4 regions of the Citrobacter sp. GW821-FHT07H02 genome follow, and region 1 is predicted to be linked to each of the others. Evidence: predicted binding sites of a transcription regulator. Region 1 holds the regulator's gene; each other region holds the start of a gene.
The links. The regulator CRP, encoded in region 1, controls carbon source genes, mostly activating them, when cyclic AMP is high. The targets are predictions, from matches to a motif close to ATGTGANNNNNNTCACAT.

Region 1 (4,173 bases):
TATCGTCAATGTAGCGCCATGCCGTTGCTCAATCAGATCGCCAAACCCACGCTGATTATTCACGCGAAAGACGATCCGTTTATGGACAGTCATGTGATCCCGAACCCCGAGAATCTGCCGCCGCAGGTAGAGTATCAATTAACCGAGCATGGCGGGCATGTCGGCTTTATCGGCGGGACGCTGCGCCGCCCTGAAATGTGGCTTGAATCGCGTATCCCTGACTGGCTCACCACGTATCTGGAAGCATAATCATGATGATCCCCTGGCAGGAGTTGTCCCCTGAAACGCTGGATAACCTGATTGAAAGCTTTGTATTGCGCGAAGGCACCGATTATGGTGAACATGAACGTTCGCTTGCGCAAAAAGTCGCCGACGTCAAACGTCAGCTACAGTGTGGCGAGGCCGTTCTGGTGTGGTCCGAACTCCACGAAACGGTCAATATTATGCCCAAAAAGCAGTTGCACGAGTAATCCCCCGCTGAGGGCCGACTATACTAAAACGAGTGTTTATTCATGGAGTTGTTATGTCTGCCAAACATCCAGTGATTGCGGTAACAGGGTCCAGCGGCGCGGGGACCACCACCACCAGCCTCGCGTTCCGTAAAATTTTTTCACAGTTAAATCTGCGTGCCGCCGAGGTGGAAGGCGACAGTTTTCACCGCTATACCCGCCCGGAAATGGACATGGCGATCCGCAAAGCGCGGGACGCCGGGCGGCATATCAGTTATTTCGGCCCCGAAGCCAATGATTTTGGCCTGCTGGAACAAACGTTCAGCGAGTACGGACAAGTGGGCAAAGGCCAGTCGCGGAAATATCTGCATACCTACGATGAAGCAGTACCGTGGAATCAGGTGCCGGGAACCTTCACGCCGTGGCAACCCTTGCCTGAACCGACCGACGTCCTGTTCTATGAAGGGCTGCACGGCGGCGTAGTGACGCCGCACCATAACGTGGCGCGCCATGTGGATTTACTGGTTGGCGTAGTACCGATCGTGAACCTGGAGTGGATACAAAAACTGATCCGCGACACCAGCGAGCGCGGACACTCCCGCGAGGCGGTGATGGATTCGGTGGTTCGCTCAATGGATGATTACATCAACTACATCACCCCGCAGTTCTCCCGTACGCATATTAACTTCCAGCGTGTACCCACGGTAGACACCTCGAATCCCTTTGCGGCAAAAGGCATCCCGTCATTAGACGAGAGCTTTGTCGTTATTCATTTTCGTAATCTGGAAGGGATCGATTTTCCCTGGTTGCTGGCGATGCTTCAGGGTTCATTCATTTCCCACATCAATACATTAGTCGTGCCGGGCGGCAAAATGGGACTGGCGATGGAGTTGATTATGCTGCCGCTGGTTCAGCGACTGATGGAAGGCAAAAAAATCGAATAATGCGCAGCGTTGCCGGATAAGCGTCACGCCCTCCGGCAACCTGAGATCACGCGGCAATCACTTCGTATGAGTGCGTGATATTCACCGCTTTTTCCAGCATCAACGCAACAGAACAATATTTTTCTGCAGAAAGATCAACAGCGCGCGAAACGGCGGCGTCTTTCAGGTCATTGCCAGTCACAATGAAATGCAGATTGATATGCGTGAACAGGCGCGGCGCCTCTTCACGACGCTCGGAAGTGAGCTTCACTTCGCAGTTGGTCACATCCTGGCGTCCCTTTTGCAGAATAGACACCACATCAATCGCACTGCAGCCACCCGCGGCCATTAACACCATTTCCATCGGACTCGGCGCTTTATCACCGGAGTTACCATCCATCAAAATTTGGTGGCCGGAAGCAGACTCTCCCAGGAAGGTTAGCCCTTCGACCCATTTCACACGCGCTTGCATATTTCGTAACTCCAATGTTTCAATTTTCCTGACAGATTACGCGGACATAACAAATCTCGCAATGGAAGGCGACCTGCATCATGCTGAAGCGAGACACCAGGAGACACACGGCGAAAGCTATGCTAAAACAGTCAGGATGCTACAGTAATACATTGACGTACTGCATGTATGCAGAGGACATCACATTACAGGCTGCAGTACATTTTTAGCAGCCCCCTTCCCTGGCAGCGGGAAGCATATTTTGGCAACCCCAGAGACAGCGTCGTTTTCTGGCTCTGGAGACAGCTTATAACAGAGGATAACCGCGCATGGTGCTTGGCAAACCGCAAACAGACCCGACTCTCGAATGGTTCTTGTCTCATTGCCACATTCATAAGTACCCGTCGAAGAGCACGCTGATTCACCAGGGTGAAAAAGCAGAAACGTTGTACTACATCGTTAAAGGCTCAGTGGCAGTGCTGATTAAAGACGAAGAAGGGAAAGAGATGATCCTTTCTTATCTGAATCAGGGCGATTTCATTGGCGAATTAGGCCTGTTTGAAGAAGGCCAGGAACGCAGTGCATGGGTACGTGCAAAAACGGCCTGTGAAGTCGCTGAAATCTCCTACAAAAAATTTCGCCAACTGATCCAGGTGAACCCGGATATTCTGATGCGCCTGTCTTCCCAGATGGCTCGTCGCCTGCAAGTTACGTCCGAAAAAGTCGGCAACCTTGCCTTCCTCGACGTAACTGGTCGTATCGCTCAGACTCTGCTGAACCTGGCGAAGCAACCCGATGCGATGACTCACCCGGACGGCATGCAAATCAAAATCACCCGTCAGGAGATCGGTCAGATCGTTGGCTGTTCTCGCGAAACCGTTGGTCGTATTCTGAAAATGCTGGAAGATCAGAACCTGATCTCCGCGCACGGTAAGACCATCGTCGTCTACGGCACTCGTTAACCCCGTCGAAATGGCGTATTACCCTGTAATGCGCCATTTTTGTTGGCACCGATGTGGCGAAGACTGATTTATCACCCTGAAATCAACTACGCACTGCGGCAAACGCTGGTGCTGTGTTTGCCTGTGGCGATCGGCCTTATCATTGGCCAGTTGCATCTGGGATTGCTCTTTTCTCTCGTTCCCGCCTGCTGCAACATTGCCGGGCTTGATACTCCCCACAAACGCTTTTTCAAACGCTTAGTCATTGGCGCATCGCTGTTTGCCGGATGCAGCCTGGCCATGCAGCTACTGCTCGCGCAAGCAATACCGCTACCGCTGATTCTGACGGGTTTAACGCTGATTCTTGGCGTGACGGCGGAACTCAGCGCCTTGCATGCCCGACTCCTGCCTGCCTCGCTTATCGCCGCTATTTTCACGCTAAGCCTGGCCGGTAACATGCCCGTCTGGGAGCCGTTGCTGATCTATGCCCTGGGCACCCTGTGGTACGGGCTTTTTAACTGGTTTTGGTTCTGGCTCTGGCGTGAACAACCGCTACGCGAGTCACTCAGTTTGTTGTACCGCGAGCTGGCCGACTACTGCGAAGCCAAATACAGTCTGCTCACCCAGCATGCCGATCCTGAAAAAGCGCTGCCGCCCTTGTTGGTACGCCAACAGAAGGCGGTGGATCTCATCACCCAGTGTTACCAGCAAATGCACATGCTGTCGGCACATCACAATAATGAATATAAACGCCTGCTGCGGGCCTTCCAGGAAGCGCTGGACTTACAGGAACATATCTCCGTCAGTCTGCATCAGCCAGAAGAGGTGCAAAAGCTGGTCGAACGCAGCCATGCGGAGCAGGTGATTCGCTGGAACGCGCAAACGGTCGCTGCGCGCTTGCGCATCCTGGCGGATGACATTCTGTATCACCGCCTGCCGACTCGCTTTAGCATGGAAAAGCAGATTGGCGCGCTGGAGAAAATCGCCAACCAGCATCCCGATAACCCGGTGGGTCAGTTCTGTTACTGGCACTTTAGCCGCATTGCCCGTGTATTGCGGACCCAACGCCCACTCTATGCCCGCGACCTGATGGCGGATAAACAACGCCGACTCCCGCTGATCCCGGCCCTAAAAAACTATCTGTCCTTCAAATCGCCCGCTTTGCGAAATGCCGGGCGCATCAGCGTAATGCTGAGTATCGCCAGCCTGATGGGCAGCGCGTTACATCTGCCGAAACCGTACTGGATCCTGATGACGGTGCTGTTTGTAACGCAAAACGGCTACGGCGCGACGCGGGTTCGCATACTACACCGTTCGGCGGGCACGCTGGTTGGACTGGTGATTGCGGGTGTGACGCTACACTTCCACATCCCTGAAGGCTTCACGCTGGCGGGCATGCTGGTCATTAC
Region 2 (4,173 bases), on a different contig from region 1:
GCCGCCAATATTGTCGGAATGGGAATGGCGAGTTAGTCGTTGTGATGACTGAGATGACGCCACTGGCTTGGCGTCATCCCAGTTTCCCGCGTGAACACCACTGAAAAATAGTTACTGTCCTCAAACCCACATTGCATCGAAATCTCACCGATCATCAGGCGGCTATGCTGGAGCAAATATTGCGCGTGGCAGACGCGGATCTGGCGCAAATATTGGTTGATGGTCATACCGGTTTGTGCGCGAAACTGCTGGCGCAACACGCGTTCACTGCAGGTTTCCCTGGCGCAAAATTCATCCAGCGCAAACGGGTGCTCCAGGCTGCCCGCCAGCGCGGTGATCAGTTTATCCAACAGCGTTTCGCTTGAGGTAGCAGGAAGATTATCCGTGGCATAGCGATGGCGCTGCAGGATCATCACCAGTTGCCCAAACAGCAGTTCCGCCATACCGTTAGCCAACGGGCAGCTCTGCTGGCTTTCATGCTCAAGCTGGCTGATAACCTGCCGCGCCTGAGTCATACCGGCGCTGGTCAGACGCCAGTGTGGCTGCCATTGGGTTCCGTTAAATCCAGGTATCGCCTCTTCCCACCGCAGATTTAGCTTCAGCCGCTCCGGGCAGTAGATGATGTTCTGTAATACCAGATCATTAACAGACGTATAGGAGTGTTTATCTTCGGCACGAATGTAGAACAGGTCGCCGCGTGTAATGCGATAGGGACGTTCATTGAGCACATGCAAACCGTTGCCACGCCAGACCAGCACCAGTTCACAAAAATCATGGGTATGTTCCGCAAAGACATTTTGCGGATAGCGATCGGCGACAGCAACCGCCTGCGCGTCGCTTGCAAAAAAGTCGGCTTTATGAAGAACGAGCTGATTTGCCACCACATCACCTCTACCAATAACAACACTCTATTATGCGTCAAGCGGCGGCAAAAAATATTGATATACCCGTCATACTTCAGCATCTGCGTTATTGCAGCAATGCGTCGCGCCCCTGGCGGATATCACGCGGCGACCAGTCAAATTCGCGGCGAAAAAGCGTCGAAAAGTGGTTACTGTCGCCAAATCCGCAGCGATAGGCGATATCGGTAACACTGTCATCGCTATGGCGTAGCAAATGACGCGCTTTAATTAAACGCAGCCGGTTCAAATAGCGCTGCGGCGTCAGCCCGGTTTGTTGTTTCAACTGACGGTGCAAGGTGCGTAATGAGAGCGAAAACCGATCGGCCACGGCTTCCCAGCAGACCTCTTCGGCAAAGTGATCTTCCAGCCAGGCCATCAGGTGATTCAGCCGCGCATCATTATCCGTCGCCCCTTCCATCAGACTGCTTTTGCGCAGCAATACCAGCAGCTGCATAAACACGATTTCGCGATTGGCGACCGCTGGCGTGTCCATCTCTCCATCGGGTTGTTCCAGTTGAGCAACCAACTGGCGCACCTGCTGTAACACCCCCTGGTTTACCCGCCAGTGGGACGGATACAGCCCATCTTGTTCCTGCGGTAAAAGCTGGTTCAGCCCTGCCAGAAACTGGAACGCATCCGGCGAACGATAGAGCACGTTGGTCAGACACAGATTGTCAGTATGTTCATACATGTGTCGGTCATGATCGCGAACAAAACAGACGGTGCCGCCGCTGATGGTATACGGCTGTCCGTTGAACACATGAATGCCTGTGCCATGTTCAACGATCACGATTTCATGAAAATCATGATGGTGTTCAGGAAAAGCAGACTGCGGAAGCCGGGGTTCAATGGCGATAGGGACCTTACCTGACGGAAAAAAATCCACGCTGTGCAATAGGGTCATGATGGCTTCCTGACATGAAGTGGAACATGACTGAAATAGTAATTAAGGGGTCGCCACCTCACCTTAAAGTTTTGACACGAAAGCGCGCATATCCGGTCATTTTTTCAAGACAGGGCAGGAAAGTTCGCTAAATGCGGACGCCGTCACATCAGGTAAAAACAGGCTCATTACTGGAAACTGTGAACGTCATCACGTTCATCTTTGCTTTCTTGCCAGCGGCTAATTTTGGCTGTCAGTAGCAAGAAGGTACCTTTTCCCCGGGGTTCTTAGACTCATAGCCATCACTCCTGGAAGGACCTCATTATGACTTTTCGCCATTGTGTCGCTGTCGATCTCGGCGCATCCAGTGGACGCGTTATGCTGGCGCGTTACGACAGTGAACGCCGTTCCCTGACGTTGCGTGAAATCCACCGTTTCGTGAATTGCCTGCAAAAAACAGACGGCTTCGACGCCTGGGATATCGACAGTCTGGAAGGAGCCATTCGTCTTGGACTGGAGAAAGTCTGCGATGAAGGCATCCGCATTGACAGTATCGGGATTGATACCTGGGGCGTGGACTATGTTCTGCTGGATAAACACGGTCAGCGCGTCGGCCTGCCCGTCTCCTACCGTGACAGCCGCACCACAGGCGTGATGCAACAGGCGCAGGCGCAACTCGGGAAAGCGGAAATCTATCGCCGCAGCGGTATTCAGTTTTTGCCGTTTAACACGCTGTATCAATTACGCGCGCTGGTTGAACAACAACCGGAACTGATCCCCCAGGTGGCGCACGCTCTGCTAATTCCTGATTACTTCGCCTATTGCCTGACCGGCAAAATGAACTGGGAATATACCAACGCCACCACTACGCAGCTCGTCAATATTCATACCGACGGCTGGGATGACACGCTGCTGGCGTGGACCGGCGCGAATCACGCCTGGTTCGGCACGCCAACGCATCCGGGCAATGTCATCGGTCACTGGATTTGCCCGCAGGGTAATCAGATCCCGGTCGTTGCCGTCGCCAGCCACGATACCGCCAGCGCGGTGATTGCCTCTCCGCTGGCAGAAAAAAACAGCGCCTACCTCTCTTCCGGTACCTGGTCGCTGATGGGCTTCGAGAGCAGAACGCCTTATACCAATGATGCCGCGCTAAGCGCCAATATTACCAACGAGGGCGGTGCGGAAGGACGCTACCGCGTGCTGAAAAATATCATGGGACTGTGGCTGCTGCAGCGCGTCCTGAAAGAACGCCAGATTACCGATCTGCCTGCGCTGATCGCGCAAACGCAGGCACTGCCCGCTTGCCGTTTCGTGATTAATCCCAATGACGATCGCTTTATCAATCCTGCCGATATGGGCGCGGAAATTCAGGCTGCCTGCCGTGAAACCGGTCAACCGGTGCCCACGCAAGACGCCGAACTGGCCCGCTGTATTTTCGACAGCCTGGCGTTGCTGTACGCCCGCGTCCTGCAGGAACTGGCCGACCTTCGTGGTGAAGCCTTCACCAGCCTGCATATCGTCGGCGGCGGTTGCCAGAACGCATTACTGAACCAACTGTGCGCCGACGCCTGCGGTATCCGTGTGATGGCCGGTCCCGTAGAGGCGTCCACGCTCGGCAACATCGGTATCCAGCTTATGACGCTGGACGAGCTGACCAACGTTGATGATTTCCGTCAGGTAGTGAGCGCCAACTACGACCTGACCACCTTTATTCCTCATCCTGATAGCGAAATTGCCCGCCATGTTGCGCAGTTTCAATCCACACGACAGACAAAGGAGCTTTGCGCATGACCACTCAACTTGAACAAGCCTGGGAACTGGCGAAACAGCGTTTTGCTGCGGTAGGTATCGATGTCGAAGAGACCCTGCGTCAGCTCGATCGTCTGCCGGTCTCTATGCACTGCTGGCAGGGCGATGACGTCGCCGGTTTTGAAAATCCGGAAGGCAACCTGACCGGCGGTATTCAGGCGACGGGTAACTACCCGGGCAAAGCGCGTAACGCGACCGAATTACGTGCCGATCTGGAGCAGGCGCTGAGCCTGATCCCTGGGCCGAAGCGCCTGAACCTGCACGCGATTTATCTCGAATCCGACACCCCGGTTTCCCGTGATCAGATCAAGCCAGAACACTTCAAAAACTGGGTGGAGTGGGCGAAAGCCAACCAACTGGGTCTCGATTTTAACCCGTCCTGCTTCTCGCATCCGCTGAGCGCTGACGGTTTCACCCTTTCCCATCCGGACGCGAAAATTCGCCAGTTCTGGATCGATCACTGCAAGGCCAGCCGCCGCATCTCCGCCTATTTTGGTGAGCAACTGGGCACCCCGTCGGTGATGAACATCTGGATCCCGGATGGCATGAAAGACATCACTGTTGACCGTTTAGCAC
Region 3 (4,173 bases), on a different contig from region 1:
ATTTCATCCAGCGTGAAGTCGATGGCGTAGTAACGACCGTCTTTACGCGCACGGTCTGGAAAGCGTTCGGCAACATCGGTGACCCGGTCAAGATAATGGTCATGGAGGACGACTAAATGGTCGTCCTTGGTCATCACCAGATCTTGTTCCAGATAATCTGCGCCTTGCGCATACGCCATCGCTTTGGCTGGCAACGTATGCTCAGGCAGATAGCCACTGGCGCCGCGATGCGCGATCACAATTTTGTCGCTGTTGTCGGCTGCAACAGCGCTGCTTCCCATCACCATTCCGGCCATCATCAGCGCCATGCTCAGGTTCTTTAGCGTCGTTTTCATTTGATTAACTCCCGCTGCGTTTCAGCGTCAGCTCTTCGTGATGACGTTTTTCGCCAATCATCACAACAACGAGCAGAATCACCGCCAGCACGCTGCCGCCGATCATCACCATGAAGCCGCCGTCCCAGCCGAAGAAGTCAACGGTGTAACCCACAATGGCGCTCGCCGCCACGGAGCCACCCAGATAACCGAACAAGCCGGTAAAGCCCGCCGCTGTACCTGCCGCTTTTTTCGGTGCCAGTTCCAGAGCGTGCAAACCAATCAGCATGACCGGGCCATAGATAAGGAAGCCGATAACGATCATACATGCCATATCCACACCTGGATTACCCGCCGGGTTCATCCAGTAGACGATAGTGGCGATAGTCACCAGCGTCATAAAGAACACGCCGGTTGCCCCACGGTTACCACGGAAGACTTTATCCGACATCCAGCCGCACAGCAGCGTGCCCGGAATACCGGCATATTCATAAAGGAAGTAAGCCCAGGAGGATTTATCCAGCGCGAAATGTTTCACTTCCTTCAGATAGGTCGGCGACCAGTCGAGGATGCCGTAGCGCAGCAGATAGACAAACACGTTAGCAATCGCGATGTACCACAACAGTTTGTTCGGCAACACGTACTGCATAAAGATTTGCTTCGCCGTCAGCTCTTCTTCTGCATTTTCGTTGTAATCGTCCGGGTAGTCGTTTTTGTACTCTTCGATAGGCGGTAAGCCACAGGATTGCGGGGTATCGCGCATCATGGCAAAGGCAAAGAGCGCGATAACAATCGCACCGAACGCCGGCATGTAAAGCGCCGCTTTCCAGTCGTTAAACCAGGCCATACCCAGCAGGAACAGCAGCGGTGGAATACCGCCGCCCACGTTATGCGCGCAGTTCCAGACAGAAACAATACCGCCACGCTCTTTCTGTGACCACCAGTGCACCATCGTGCGGCCACACGGCGGCCATCCCATCCCCTGGAACCAGCCGCAGAGGAACAACAGAACGAACATAATGGCGATACTGGACGTTGCCCACGGTACAAAGCCCATGAACAACATGACTGCTGCCGCCAGTATCAGGCCCGCAGGCAGGAACACGCGTGGATTCGAACGGTCAGAAACTGACCCCATGATGAACTTTGAAAAACCATAAGCGATAGAGATCCCGGACAAGGCAAAACCAAGATCGCCACGGGAAAAGCCCTGCTCGACCAGATACGGCATCGCCAGAGCAAAGTTTTTACGTACCAGATAGTACGCAGCGTAGCCAAAGAAAATCCCCAAAAATATTTGCCAGCGCAATCGACGATACGTCGGGTCGATCTCCGCCGCTGGCAAACGCGCACTGTGCGACGCGGGTTTAAAAATACTTAACATATGTAGCCTCCGTGGCCGTATTTAGTTTGAGATAGACACCGCAGTTCGTTCAAACAGCCCCTCTGCTCCCAGTGTGGCCGCGATGTTAAGGAAAGATACATGTCGTTAATGTGAATTACAGCACATATTGTTACGGAATTATGACAAATGTTCAAAAAGGCGCACGAAATCACGTTTCATTTTCGAATAATGCGCGATTATGCGCGAAATCAAACAAACCATGATTTTTATGTGGCTAAATGATAAAAAAACGAACAATGAGGAAAAACAATGAAAACGCGCGACTCGCAATCAGGTGACGTGATTATCATTGGCGGAGGGGCCACGGGTGCAGGGATCGCCCGTGACTGTGCGCTGCGCGGATTGCGCGTCATCTTAGTAGAACGCCATGACATCGCGACTGGCGCAACAGGCCGTAACCACGGGTTGCTGCACAGCGGCGCGCGTTACGCGGTGACGGATGCCGAATCCGCGCGCGAGTGTATTAGCGAAAATCAGATCCTGAAAAGGATCGCCCGCCATTGCGTAGAGCCGACTGATGGCCTTTTCATTACTCTGCCAGAAGATGAATTATCCTTTCAGGCCACCTTTATTCGCGCCTGTGAAGAGGCTGGGATCCGCGCTGAGGCGATTGATCCCCAACAGGCGCGAATCATTGAACCTGCGGTAAACCCCGCGCTGATCGGTGCCGTAAAAGTGCCGGATGGCACGGTTGATCCTTTCCGTTTGACCGCCGCCAACATGCTGGACGCGAAAGAGCATGGCGCAACTATTTTGACGGCGCACGAAGTGACCGGGTTAATTCGCGAAGGGGCAACGGTGTGTGGCGTCAACGTGCGCAACCATCTGACAGGCGAAACCCAGTCTCTGCACGCGCCGGTCGTGGTGAACGCCGCCGGAATTTGGGGTCAGCGCATCGCCGAGTATGCCGACCTCAGTATCCGCATGTTCCCGGCGAAAGGCTCGCTGCTGATCATGGATCACCGTATTAACCAGCATGTGATCAACCGCTGCCGTAAACCGTCCGATGCCGATATTCTGGTCCCCGGCGATACCATTTCACTCATCGGTACGACCTCGACACATATCGATTACAACGAGATTGACAGCAACCGCGTGACCGCCGAAGAGGTTGATATCCTGCTGCGCGAAGGTGAGAAGCTGGCACCAGTAATGGCGAAAACGCGCATTCTACGCGCATACTCCGGTGTGCGCCCGCTGGTCGCCAGTGACGATGATCCGAGCGGACGTAACGTCAGCCGTGGCATCGTGCTGTTTGACCACGCCGAACGTGATGGTCTGGACGGCTTTATCACTATTACCGGCGGGAAGCTGATGACCTACCGCCTGATGGCGGAATGGGCAACCGACGCCGTTTGCCGCAAACTGGGCAACAGCCGTCCCTGCGTCACGGCGCAAACCGCGCTGCCTGGCTCGCAGGAACCCACTGAAAATACGCTACGCCGCATCATTTCCCTGCCCGCACCGTTGCGCGGTTCTGCCATCTATCGCCATGGCGATCGTACGCCAGCATGGCTCAGCGAAGGGCGTCAGCATCGCAGTCTGGTCTGTGAATGCGAAGCGGTCACTGCCGGTGAGGTTCAGTACGCAGTCGAAAATTTAACGGTGAACAGCCTGCTGGATTTACGTCGTCGTACCCGTGTCGGGATGGGAACCTGTCAGGGCGAACTGTGCGCCTGTCGTGCCGCCGGTCTGCTACAACGTTTTAATGTCACCACCGCCGCGCAATCTATCACCCAGCTTTCTGAATTCCTCAACGAACGCTGGAAAGGGGTACAACCTATTGCCTGGGGTGACGCACTGCGCGAGAGTGAATTCACCCGCTGGGTATATCAGGGATTATGCGGCCTGGAGAAGGAGCAGCAGAATGAAATTTGATACGGTCATTATGGGCGGTGGCCTCGCCGGATTACTGTGCGGCCTGCAACTGCAAAAAAGCGGATTACGCTGCGCTATCGTCACCCGTGGTCAAAGCGCGCTGCATTTTTCCTCCGGTTCGTTGGATCTCCTGAGCACGTTGCCGGATGGTCAGCCCGTCACCGATATCAAAACGGGTCTGGAATTATTGCAGGCGCAAGCACCAGCTCATCCCTACTCCACCATCGGCTCGCAACATGTGCTGAATCTGGCACAACAAGCGCAGGACTTGCTGGAAGCGTGCGGCGCCCGTTTACACGGCGACGTTTTGCAAGCGCATCAGCGTGTCACACCGCTGGGCACCTTGCGAACGACCTGGCTCAGTTCACCGGAAGTGCCAGTCTGGCCGCTTGCCGCCCAACGCATTCGTGTGGTGGGGGTAAGCGGCCTGCTGGATTTTCAGGCGCACCTTGCGGCCGCCTCTTTGCGCCAACTCGGCCTTGAGGTCGAAACCGCAGAAATTGAACTCCCCGAACTGGATGTTCTGCGCGATAACCCGACCGAATTTCGCGCGGTGAACATCGCCCGTTTGCTGGA
Region 4 (4,173 bases), on a different contig from region 1:
TTTGCCGTATCTACGCTGGCAAAAACCACTTCTTTCGCGCCTTTACCCACATACAACGCATCGCGATGACCAATTTCATAGCACTGGCCGTCAACGGTAATCGTGCCCGGACCACCAATGTTGATTACGCCTAATTCGCGACGTTCCAGGAAGTAGGTCACGCCCAGTTGCTTACCGACTTCACCGCCTACAGAAACTGATTTCGCCACCGGCATAATACCGCCGACGATAATGCGATCGATGTGGCTGTAAACCATGGTGTATTCGTCAGCCACAAACACGCTTTCAACTAAAAACTCATTGCGCAGTTCCTGGGTGTCCAGCGTTTTCGCGTGCGCACTGTGGATACTTTGTCTTACGTCCATATTTACCTCCAATGATAAATCGACCGTGAATTCCTGAACGGAGAGCAAAACGCTGTTCCGTTTTACCTAATGAGGCCATGATAGCCCTCCGTGAATCTGTTTTCAATTATAAATAAAACAACGTTTCATTTTTGCGATAATTATTGTCAAAAATGCAGTCCCGATCACGCTCAGGCGCAGCGCATCAAAAAAATTAAAAACAATTCATTTAAAAACAAAGAGATAATTGAAATATTGCGATTATTGCCCAACAGAGAGGCCAGGTGCAGAAAACAGAGAGGGAATGCGGAGGCGGTTATGACGCGTTTTATCATCAAGTTGCGTCATGAATCACAAATATTGAAACATTGTTTTGATAAATTATTCTTTGTTCGAGTGTTTCTGTAACTGGTCTTGCCCTCCGTGTGGAGGGCTTTTTTATGCCAGCGGCAAGGCGATGCTCAGTCTCTCTCGATAGCCAATGCCACGCCCTGCCCGCCACCGATACATAACGTCGCCAGCCCTTTACGCGCTTTACGCTTAAGCATTTCATGCACCAGCGAAACCAGGATTCGACAGCCTGAAGCGCCAATGGGATGGCCGAGGGCAATCGCGCCGCCGTTAACGTTCACCCGGCGTTCATCCCACTCCAGCATTTTTCCCACAGAAAGCGCCTGAGCGGCAAACGCTTCATTGGCTTCGATAAGATCCACATCTGCAAGCTGCCAGCCAACCCGCTCCAGACAGCGGCGAGTGGCATAAACGGGGGCAATTCCCATCAGCGCCGGATCCACGCCGACACTGGCAAAAGCACGAATACGCGCCAGTATGGGTAAATTCAACGCCTGCGCTTTGGCTTCACTCATCATCATCACGGCGGCGGCGCCATCGTTAATTGACGAAGCATTTCCTGCCGTGACCGATCCCAGACGATCGAACGTGGGATCCAGCCTGGCCAGCCCTTCGGCGCTGGCATCGGTCCTCGGCTGTTCATCCGTATCAATCACCCTTGATTGTCCATTACGCTGAGTGATAACAGGCACGATCTCATCTTTAAAGCGGCCCGCATCGATTGCCGCACGCGCTTTTTGCTGAGAGCTGAGCGCATAGGCATCCTGCAACTCGCGGCTGATCCCGTATTCCCGCGCCAGATTTTCAGCGGTTACGCCCATGTGGTAATCGTTGAACGCATCCCACAAACCGTCGTGAACCAGACTGTCGACCAGTTGGCTGTTGCCCAGTTGCGCTCCGGTACGGCTGTCGGTGAGGACATGCGGTGCGCGGCTCATGTTTTCTTGTCCGCCCGCAATCACAATATCCGCCTCACCGCACTGGATAGCCTGAGTCGCCAGATGCAACGCTTTTAGCCCTGAGCCACACACATCGTTGATGGTGATAGCGGAAACCGTATTCGGCAACCCGCCTTTGATGGCGGACTGACGAGCAGGATTCTGCCCTGCTCCTGCTGTGAGAACCTGACCGAGGATAACTTCATCGATGGCATGTACATCAACACCCGTGCGCGCCAGTAACGCTTTCACGACCACGCTGCCAAGCTCAACGGCAGAATGACGCGCCAGCGTTCCCTGGAAGCAGCCAATGGGTGTCCGTAATGCCCCAACTATCACAACCTCTTTCATTACCACCTCTGCGCAAAATAACACCGCAATAGTAGAGGATTGTTAAAAACTTGTTACCTTGAATGTTTAAAAAAAGTGAGTTTTATCACAAAGGAAATTCGTATCGTTGTGGCTACGACGCGACACGCCCCTGTTGTAAATGGTATCGGAGCCAGCTTCCCGCAGCCCCTGGGGGGGATTTCTTATTCCAGAGGAGATCGATAGAGATAGCCCTGGGCCAGCCGGGCACATCCAGCTGAACCAACGGTTTCTCCGCGGCAAATTCTTCGACCAGCGCACAGGGCAGCGCGCACCAGCCGAATCCCTGCACCGCCATACTGAGCAATAATAAATAGTTAGGCGCGGACCAGACCGGTCCTCGCGCCACATTGGCGCCGCTTTCAAAATAGGTATTCAGTCGCAGCTCACGCCAGGTATGCAGTTGATCCCAGGAGACTTTTTCCTGCGTTGCCAGCGGGTGCGTCTCAGCGGCATACAGTCCCATCCAGGTTTGCATCGGCAAACGCGTGACGCCCATATCGGTCGGGTAGTCGTCGCGGGCCTCTATCAGCCCCACCTGCGCACGTCCTTTTTGCAGCAGATCGATAACGTCCTCATCCTCACCGATCAGGCATTCAAACTCGGTATGCGGAAATTGCCGATCAAACTGCACCATCAGTTCTTCAAGAACATCCGGATGCAGAGTGTCGGAAAGGACAAAGGTCAGCCGTGCTTCCGTTTCTCCGGACAACGACAATGCCACTTCATCCAGACGGTCGCTCGCCGACAAAATCGCCTGCACATAACTGAGCACCCGCTTTCCCTCTTCCGTCAGTACCGGTTGTCGCGACGATCGGTCAAACAGCGAGAAGCCAAGGTCAGCCTCCAGATGCGCTATCGCCGTACTGATGGTGGACTGGCTTTTACGCAGCCGCCGCGCCGCCGCAGAAAAGGAGCCGCAGGAGACGGTTTCTACAAACGCCGTTAATGCTTCAGGAGAGTAGCGCATGAACTATCTACTTTATCGATGGATACTATCTTTAAGATATCACATTAAGCGATAAAATGCCCAGGATTCCACATTATTCCGAACATAAAAGAAGGTTTCACGCTATGCAACACGATGCTGTACAACGCCGCTCCTTACCTGAGCGTATTTTTCATGCCGTCTGCTTTGAGGGCATCGCAACGGCTATTCTCGCCCCAACAACGGCATGGTTGATGCAGCGCTCCGTTCTCGAAATGGGTGGCCTCACCGTGCTGCTGGCGACTACCGCGATGATCTGGAATATCATCTATAACGCGCTGTTTGATCGTTTTTGGCCTGCGCATCTGGTCAAACGTACCGCCAAAGTCCGCGCCTTTCATGCCCTGGGATTTGAAAGCGGCTTTATCGTGATTGGGGTGAGTATTGTGGCGTATGTGCTGAGTGTCAGTCTGCTACAAGCATTCACACTGGAGATCGGTTTCTTCCTGTTCTTCCTGCCCTACACCATGCTCTATAACTGGGCCTACGATACGTTGCGCCATCGTGTGATCAAACATCGCCAGCAGCGCGTTACTGCCTGATAACGCTCTGATTTGCCGGAGTCGCTGTGATTCCGGCATTTTATCTGTTCGCTCCCTCTATGTTTAAGCCTCCCTCAATAACCCCTGTTTATGGTAAATTGTGCTTCTTTTTTGTTTATTTTATAGTTGATACGTTCAGATAATGTCGAAAATTTGGTCAAAAGAAGAGACTCTCTGGAGTTTCGCGTTATATGGAACTGCCGTAGGTGCAGGAACCCTCTTCCTCCCCATACAGTTGGGTTCAGCGGGGGCGATTGTTCTGTTTATCACCGCGCTGGTCGCCTGGCCATTGACTTACTGGCCGCACAAGGCGTTGTGTCAGTTCATCCTCTCGTCGAAAACCTCTGCAGGAGAAGGGATCACCGGCGCGGTAACACACTACTACGGTAAAAAGATCGGTAGCCTGATCACCTCGCTGTACTTTATTGCCTTCTTTGTGGTCGTGCTGATTTATGCCGTGGCGATCACCAACTCGCTCACCGAACAGGTGGCAAAACACCTGCAGGTAGACCTCCGCATCCGTATGCTGGTCAGTCTGGGTGTGGTGGTGACGCTGAACCTGATTTTTCTGATGGGACGCCATGCCACACTTCGTGTGATGGGATTTCTGGTGTTTCCGCTCATCGCGTACTTTTTATTTC

Region 2: a site for CRP is predicted at 1,938-1,955, ahead of rhaS (HTH-type transcriptional activator RhaS). Genes of this name have one in related genera too.
Region 3: a site for CRP is predicted at 1,807-1,824, ahead of glpT (glycerol-3-phosphate transporter). Genes of this name have one in related genera too.
Region 4: a site for CRP is predicted at 2,058-2,075, ahead of AC07NP_RS18360 (acetyl-CoA C-acetyltransferase). Genes of this name have one in related genera too.

Annotation. Positions count from the first base shown of each region.
Region 1 covers NZ_JBWKPZ010000002.1:381,862-386,034, reverse strand. The annotation lists partial or broken gene AC07NP_RS04910 (hydrolase) at 1-249, shown strand, start outside; gene AC07NP_RS04905 (YheU family protein) at 252-470, shown strand; gene AC07NP_RS04900 (phosphoribulokinase) at 524-1,393, shown strand; gene AC07NP_RS04895 (OsmC family protein) at 1,440-1,844, opposite strand; gene crp (cAMP-activated global transcriptional regulator CRP) at 2,153-2,785, shown strand; gene AC07NP_RS04885 (YccS/YhfK family putative transporter) at 2,837-4,173, shown strand, end outside.
Region 2 covers NZ_JBWKPZ010000012.1:66,519-70,691, forward strand. The annotation lists gene rhaT (L-rhamnose/proton symporter RhaT) at 1-36, shown strand, start outside; gene rhaR (HTH-type transcriptional activator RhaR) at 33-881, opposite strand; gene rhaS (HTH-type transcriptional activator RhaS) at 970-1,806, opposite strand; gene rhaB (rhamnulokinase) at 2,110-3,579, shown strand; gene rhaA (L-rhamnose isomerase) at 3,576-4,173, shown strand, end outside.
Region 3 covers NZ_JBWKPZ010000010.1:48,644-52,816, forward strand. The annotation lists gene glpQ (glycerophosphodiester phosphodiesterase) at 1-335, opposite strand, end outside; gene glpT (glycerol-3-phosphate transporter) at 340-1,698, opposite strand; gene glpA (anaerobic glycerol-3-phosphate dehydrogenase subunit A) at 1,969-3,597, shown strand; gene glpB (glycerol-3-phosphate dehydrogenase subunit GlpB) at 3,587-4,173, shown strand, end outside.
Region 4 covers NZ_JBWKPZ010000021.1:35,939-40,111, forward strand. The annotation lists gene kduI (5-dehydro-4-deoxy-D-glucuronate isomerase) at 1-365, opposite strand, end outside; gene AC07NP_RS18360 (acetyl-CoA C-acetyltransferase) at 806-1,984, opposite strand; gene AC07NP_RS18365 (LysR family transcriptional regulator) at 2,097-2,972, opposite strand; gene AC07NP_RS18370 (multidrug/biocide efflux PACE transporter) at 3,077-3,532, shown strand; gene AC07NP_RS18375 (amino acid permease) at 3,675-4,173, shown strand, end outside.